Regions from separate parts of the Bacillus sp. XF8 genome, predicted to be linked through region 2. Evidence: predicted binding sites of a transcription regulator. Region 2 holds the regulator's gene; each other region holds the start of a gene.
What was found. The regulator Rex, encoded in region 2, represses fermentation and respiration genes when NADH is low (regulators of the CRP and FNR family bind a similar motif). The targets are predictions, from matches to a motif close to TTGTGAAATATTTCACAA.
Positions count from the first base shown of each region.

Region 1 (2,277 bases), on a different contig from region 2:
CCTCTTACGTATGCTATTATGAAACATGTTCAACATGAAAAACAGTACGTACTTTCAAGTGCTATAGGCACTAAAAAGTAACATATGACTATAAAAACTCATTAAAGGGGTTGTAATATATGAAGAAATATAACATTCCTGTAGAAGCAACCTTAGAAGTAATCGGCGGAAAATGGAAGGTCGTTATTCTTTGTCACTTAACAAAAGGGACAAAACGAACAAGTGAATTAAAACGTTTAATGCCTGGCATTACGCAAAAGATGCTCACACAGCAATTGCGTGAATTAGAAGAAGATGGAGTTATTCAAAGGAAGGTATATAATCAAGTACCACCAAAAGTTGAGTACTCTCTTACCGACTATGGTTGGTCCTTAGAAGCGATTCTTGATTCCCTTTGCACTTGGGGTGAATGTCATCTAGAAAAGAACGGAAATTCATCCATGCTTATCCCACAAACAGATCAACCTTAACCAGAAAAAGAGAAAAAAAGGGAAAAAACAAACATCATTTGCTCATTCTCCCCTTTTTTTCTCTGTAATTAAGTACATTTTGGGTAACATTAAAATAAAATATATGCTTTTTTCCCTTGTCAGTACTAGGTTATGAACTCAAAGTCTAATCATTAGGAATCATTTTTATGTTAACCTGAGTGTATATAGTATATAATATAAGATATATATTATATACACTTTCCGATAAAGGAACTTTCCATTATGCGGACAAGCCATGTATCGGACAGTTCATAAATAATAGGTAAGAAATTATGGTTTTGGATTCATGATTGTCTACTACTTGCAATCATAAATTTAAAGGCATTTTATTGCGTTTTGTGAAGCTTTGTATAAAGTTTTGCAATTTTTTTGCTAACGCTTACCTGTTACTTTGGAATATTTTATTCCTAAAAAAATAAGAGTATTGCTATCGTAAAGGAGAATTGGAGATGCCAGAAACTATCACTCAAACAAAGCCTGAACAAGAATCTTTACAAATTTCTGCTAGCCAAGGACAACTTGATGTACTTGATCAATTGTTAAAACCTGAGGTACAAGAATCATTAACTACACTAGTAGAACAGCTTCCAAAGTTAACTGAGCTTGTTAACATTTTAACTAAGTCTTATGACTTCGCTCAAACTGTTGCTACTGACGAAGTATTAAAAAGCGACACTGTTGGTGCAATCCAAGAGATTGTAGAACCTGTAAAAGATACAGTAAAGAGCATGGCTGCAACTGCTATCGAAGCAAAAGATCGCGCTGACGAAAGCACTGAAGTTATCGGTCTTTTCGGTTTGTTAAAATTACTAAAAGATCCACAAGCACAAAAAATGTTCCGTTTTATCAATGCTTATCTTCAAATTAGTGCAGAACGCAATAATAAATAATTTATCTTATAACAACAATTAGTAAAGACGGGGGATATCATACTATGTCAAAACAAATTGTCATCTTAGGCGCTGGTTATGGCGGACTTCTTGCCGCTTTAAATGTACGTAAATATTACAGCAAATCAGAAGCACAAGTTACGGTAATCAACCAATACCCAACACACCAAATCATTACAGAACTACACCGCCTAGCAGCAGGTAACGTTTCTGAGCAAGCAGTTGCAATGCCACTTACAAAACTTTTCAAGGGCAAAGACATCGATCTTAAAATTGCAACAGTTGAGTCATTCTCAGTAGACAAAAAAGAAGTAAAACTAGCTGGTGGCACTACTTTATCTTACGATGCACTTGTAGTTGCTTTAGGAAGTAAAACTGCTTACTTCGGAATTCCAGGACTAGAAGAAAACAGCATGGTATTAAAATCTGCTGCTGATGCAAACAAAATCTTCAAACATGTTGAAGATCGTATTCGTGAATACGCAAAAACAAAAAATGAAGCTGATGCTACAATCTTAATCGGTGGTGGCGGATTAACTGGCGTTGAGCTAGTTGGTGAACTTGCTGACATTATGCCTAAACTTGCAAAAAGTCACGGCGTAAACCCTAAAGAAGTAAAATTACTTCTTGTTGAAGCAGGTCCAAAAATCCTTCCAGTATTACCAGACGATTTAATTGAACGTGCAACTACTAGCTTAGAAGCGCGCGGCGTTAAATTCTTAACAGGTCTTCCTGTAACAAACGTTGCTGGCAATGAAATTGACTTAAAAGACGGTCAAAAAATCGTTGCAAACACATTTGTTTGGACAGGTGGCGTACAAGGTAACCCATTAATCGGTGAATCAGGTCTTGAAGTAAACCGTGGCCGTGCAACTGTTGATGCATACCTACAATCC
Region 1 is NZ_JAGDQK010000018.1:133,904-136,180, reverse strand. Features, by position in the region: gene J4P91_RS11870 (winged helix-turn-helix transcriptional regulator) at 120-470, shown strand; gene J4P91_RS11865 (DUF1641 domain-containing protein) at 941-1,381, shown strand; gene J4P91_RS11860 (NAD(P)/FAD-dependent oxidoreductase) at 1,426-2,277, shown strand, end outside.
Region 1: J4P91_RS11865 (DUF1641 domain-containing protein) is a predicted target of Rex. The motif match lies at 828-845, and genes of this name have one in related genera.

Region 2 (2,277 bases):
GTATCCCCGGCTGGATATTTACATGTTATCCCGCCTTATCTCATAAACTAGAGTTAGAAAGGATGGTTAACCAATTTGAAAAAACAATATTGGTGGATTATAGTTACATATATTCTGATGCAATTATCGGGAATTGTTGGAGTGTGGCTCCTTTTCAAAACAGGACTATACGATAATATGGCGGTTTCACGAGAGCAAAAAATACAAATCATGGCTGGGCACTGGTCAATCATCAGCTTTTTTATTGCATTATGTATTATACTTTGGCTACTTAGAACCGATATCCGCGAAAGACATTTAGATACTAAGCGAGCTAGTATTTCTGCTACAATCGGCTGGATATTTATCGGTTTCTTTTTAGCTATGTTTGCTCAAGTAATCGCAGCTAATATTGAAATGCGATTATTAGGGATTAAGCCCGGTTCTCAAAATACCCAAGATTTGATGGAAATAGCAAGAGCTACTCCATGGTTTCTTATTGTTATCTCTATCATCGGCCCTATTTTAGAAGAGATTGTCTTTAGAAAAATTTTATTTGGAACACTCTATAAAAGATTTAATTTCTTTATCGCGGCAATTATTAGTTCACTTGTTTTTGCAGCAATTCACTTTGATTTTACACATTTGTTAGTATACACTTCCATGGGACTTGTTTTCGCTTTTCTATACGTGAAAACAAAACGAATCATCGTTCCTATTATGGCTCACGTTACGATGAATTCACTAGTTGCAATAACCCAAGTAGTAGTAAGTAACGAACAAATACAAGAAATGATTAAACAAGCAGAAAAAATGCAAGGATTTATCGGAGGATTTTAAATATGAGGAACTCACCATTGTTCATGGCAGCACTGTATTTCCTTCTCGGATGTGTCTTTACACGTTTCGCAATTACGAACGTTACAGATACAATTTGGAACTTTTGGACAATGCTGTTTGCTGCTATGGCAACAATTGATTTTAATTTGGCACTTCGACTTATCTTAGTCAAATTTACAAAGAAAAAGCAATAATAAAACGCAGAGGGATTTCCTCTGCGTTTTATTGTGGATAATTTTTCAAAAAATAAACGAGTGTTTGTAATTCTACAGCTAAATCAATATGATGAATTCTTATATTTTCTGAAACATTTAATCGTGCCGGTGTAAAATTTAAAATTCCATGTACATTTGTTTCGGCCAATCGATCCGCTACAGCTTGTGCAACGGTAGCAGGCACTGTTAATATTGCCACTTGTATATCATTTGTTAAACGTTCTTCTAATTCATCTAAATGATATACAGGAATTCCTCCGATTTCTTTTCCAACTTTCTCTTCATTGACATCAAACGCCATTTCAATCTTTGTATTATTATTTTTCGTGAAATTGTAATGTAAGAAAGCGGTCCCTAAATTACCCACTCCAATAAGTGCTACACGTGTTATATCATCTTGATCGAGCGTTTCTCGGAAAAATGATAGTAAATAATTCACATTATACCCATATCCCTTTTTCCCTAACGCTCCAAAATATGAAAAATCTCTTCGAATTGTCGCGGAATCTACCTTCACCGCTTCACTCAATTCTGCCGATGAAACACGTTGCTTACCAGAAAGAGATAAGTTTTGGATAAATCGATAGTATAGAGGCAATCGTTTGGCAGTGGCCTGTGGAATCTTTTGCTGATCCATATAACCTCTCCTCTCTTCCTATCTTTGTTCATAGACTTAAAACAAATACAGAAGTTTAGCACTTATGACTTTCCTTGTATAATAGAGAGAAGACTTCTCTCTTTATTTTAAACTATACACTATTTTTAGTATGATTGAGAAATATAAACATGGCAAAGTTAAGAAATTATTTGAGGTGAAAACATTGATTTTATTACAAGTGAATGGGCTTTCAAAATTATACGGTGCTGAAACAATTCTTGCAAACATTAAATTGGAAGTTCAAACAAAGGATCGCATTGCACTAGTTGGTCGAAATGGTGCTGGAAAATCCACATTATTAAAAATAATTGCCGGTGAACTATCTCACGACGGTGGAGAAATTATAAAGCCAAAAGATGTTTCAATTGGGTACTTAGCCCAAAATACTGGTTTAGAAACTTCTTTAACAATTTGGGATGAAATGCTTACCGTCTTTACTCATCTGCAGCAAATGGAAAAGAAACTTCGAAGGTTAGAGCAGGAAATGGGTAAGGAAGAGAACTTTTCAAATGCTGCTACGTACGAAAAATTACTCGCTGATTATGATCAATTACAGTTAGACTACAAAGATCAAGGTGGTTATCA
Region 2 is NZ_JAGDQK010000054.1:4,936-7,212, reverse strand. Features, by position in the region: gene J4P91_RS25950 (CPBP family intramembrane glutamic endopeptidase) at 76-819, shown strand; gene J4P91_RS25945 (YdiK family protein) at 822-1,013, shown strand; gene J4P91_RS25940 (redox-sensing transcriptional repressor Rex) at 1,042-1,671, opposite strand; gene J4P91_RS25935 (ABC-F family ATP-binding cassette domain-containing protein) at 1,856-2,277, shown strand, end outside.

Region 3 (2,277 bases), on a different contig from region 2:
AAAGGCAGATCAATAAAGGAAGTTATATTTTCCAAGAGGGTGTGGAGGCGAAAGAACTCTATATTATTCACTCTGGGAAAGTTCAAATTAGTAAAATTAGTGCTGATGGCCAAGAATTAACACTTCGCATTTGTTCAAAGCACGATATTATCGGTGAATTAACATTATTTACGGACAATGCAAAGTACTTATTAAATTCGAAATGCCTAGAAGACGTTGAAGTGGGCATCATTAAGCGTGATGCTTTAGAAAAAGCATTACTCCAAAAGCCGGCCCTTGCATTTGAATTTATGAAATGGATTAGCGAGCATTTAAGGAGAATGCAAACGAAATTCCGTGATTTAGTGTTGCATGGTAAAAAGGGTGCCCTTTATTCCACACTCATTCGTATGACAAATAGTTATGGTGTATTAAAAGAAAATGGGATCCTCATCGATTTACCTTTAACAAATCAAGAACTTGCAAATTTCTGTGCAACATCACGTGAAAGTGTAAATCGTATGTTAAATGATTTAAAAAAACAAGGAATCATTTCCATTTATAAAGGAAAGATTACCATTCATAATTTGCAATTTTTAAAATGCGAAATCGCCTGTGAAGATTGCCCCGCCTCTATTTGTAGCATTGAGTAGCCTCTCTATTTGAGACGCTGCTCTTTTTTCTTTCTTCCTTTACTCTATGTAGAAAACCTCTTCTACGATGTGTAAAACATCACACTCTCCAAAATTTCATATAATTTTTTTGACAATCTGTTGAACTGTGACAGATATCACATCTCTATTTTTCACACTCTTTTATATTGAATGTTAGTAAGAGAAACGTATTAAAGGAGTGAACAGTATGAAAAAGAAACCTTCGGCACTAATGAAACGTTTAAAATATTTTTCTCCAATAGATCGCTATAACGATAATCATACACAAGAAACATACGAAGATCGTGAATGGGAAAACGTGTACAGAAAGAGATGGCAACATGATAAAGTAATCCGTTCTACACACGGCGTAAACTGTACCGGTTCTTGTAGCTGGAATATTTATGTAAAGGACGGAATTGTAACTTGGGAAGGTCAAGAACTGAACTATCCATCTACCGGACCTGATATGCCTGATTTTGAACCACGAGGATGTCCGCGTGGAGCTAGCTTTTCTTGGTACATTTATAGTCCACTTCGCGTGAAATACCCATATGTACGCGGTGTCCTTTGGAATATGTGGCAAGAGGAACTTCAAAATCACAAATCACCACTAGACGCTTGGAAAAGCATCGTAGAAAATCCTGAAAAAGCACGCACATATAAAAGTGCGCGCGGTAAAGGTGGATTTGTTCGTGCAAATTGGAAGGAAGTATTACAACTTGTTGCTGCTTCTATGCTTTATACGATAATTAAATATGGTCCAGATAGAAATGTCGGATTCTCACCGATTCCAGCGATGTCTATGTTAAGCTATGCTGCTGGTAGCCGATTTATGCATCTTATGGGCGGTCCAATGCTTAGCTTCTATGATTGGTATGCTGATTTACCACCAGCTTCACCGCAAATTTGGGGTGATCAAACTGATGTTCCAGAAAGTAGTGATTGGTACAACTCTGGTTACATTATGACATGGGGTTCAAACGTACCAATGACAAGAACGCCAGATGCCCATTTCTTAGCAGAAGTACGCTACAAAGGAACGAAAGTCGTTTCCGTAAGTCCTGATTTTGCTGAATCAACCAAATTTGCAGATGATTGGATGAGTGTAAAACAAGGTACAGATGGTGCTCTTGCAATGGCAATGGGGCACGTTATTTTACAAGAGTTTTACGTGGACAAACAAGTGGAATACTTCACAAATTATGCAAAGCAATATACCGATTTCCCATTCCTTGTCACATTAAAACAGCAAGGAGACCAATTCGTTACAGACCGTTTCTTAAACGCTTCTGATATTGGTCGTGAAACAAAACTTGGTGAATGGAAACCAATTCTTTGGAACGATCATTCGAATGATTTTGCAGTACCTCATGGCACGATGGGATCACGATGGGATAACGAAAAGAAATGGAATTTACGCTTAGAAGACGAACAAACAGGTGAAAAAATTGATCCACGTCTTTCTTTACTTGGTATGGAAGATGCAGTTGGAACTGTACAAATCCCATATTTCTCCGATGACGGAAACAAAGTATTAGAACGTACAATTCCAGTGAAAAAAATCGCTACACAAGAAGGCGACATTTTCGTTACAACTGTATACGACTTAACGTTAGCAAACTACGGTGTCAACCGCGGACTT
Region 3 is NZ_JAGDQK010000027.1:35,844-38,120, forward strand. Features, by position in the region: gene J4P91_RS16975 (Crp/Fnr family transcriptional regulator) at 1-632, shown strand, start outside; gene J4P91_RS16980 (nitrate reductase subunit alpha) at 841-2,277, shown strand, end outside.
Region 3: J4P91_RS16980 (nitrate reductase subunit alpha) is a predicted target of Rex. The motif match lies at 700-717, and genes of this name have one in related genera.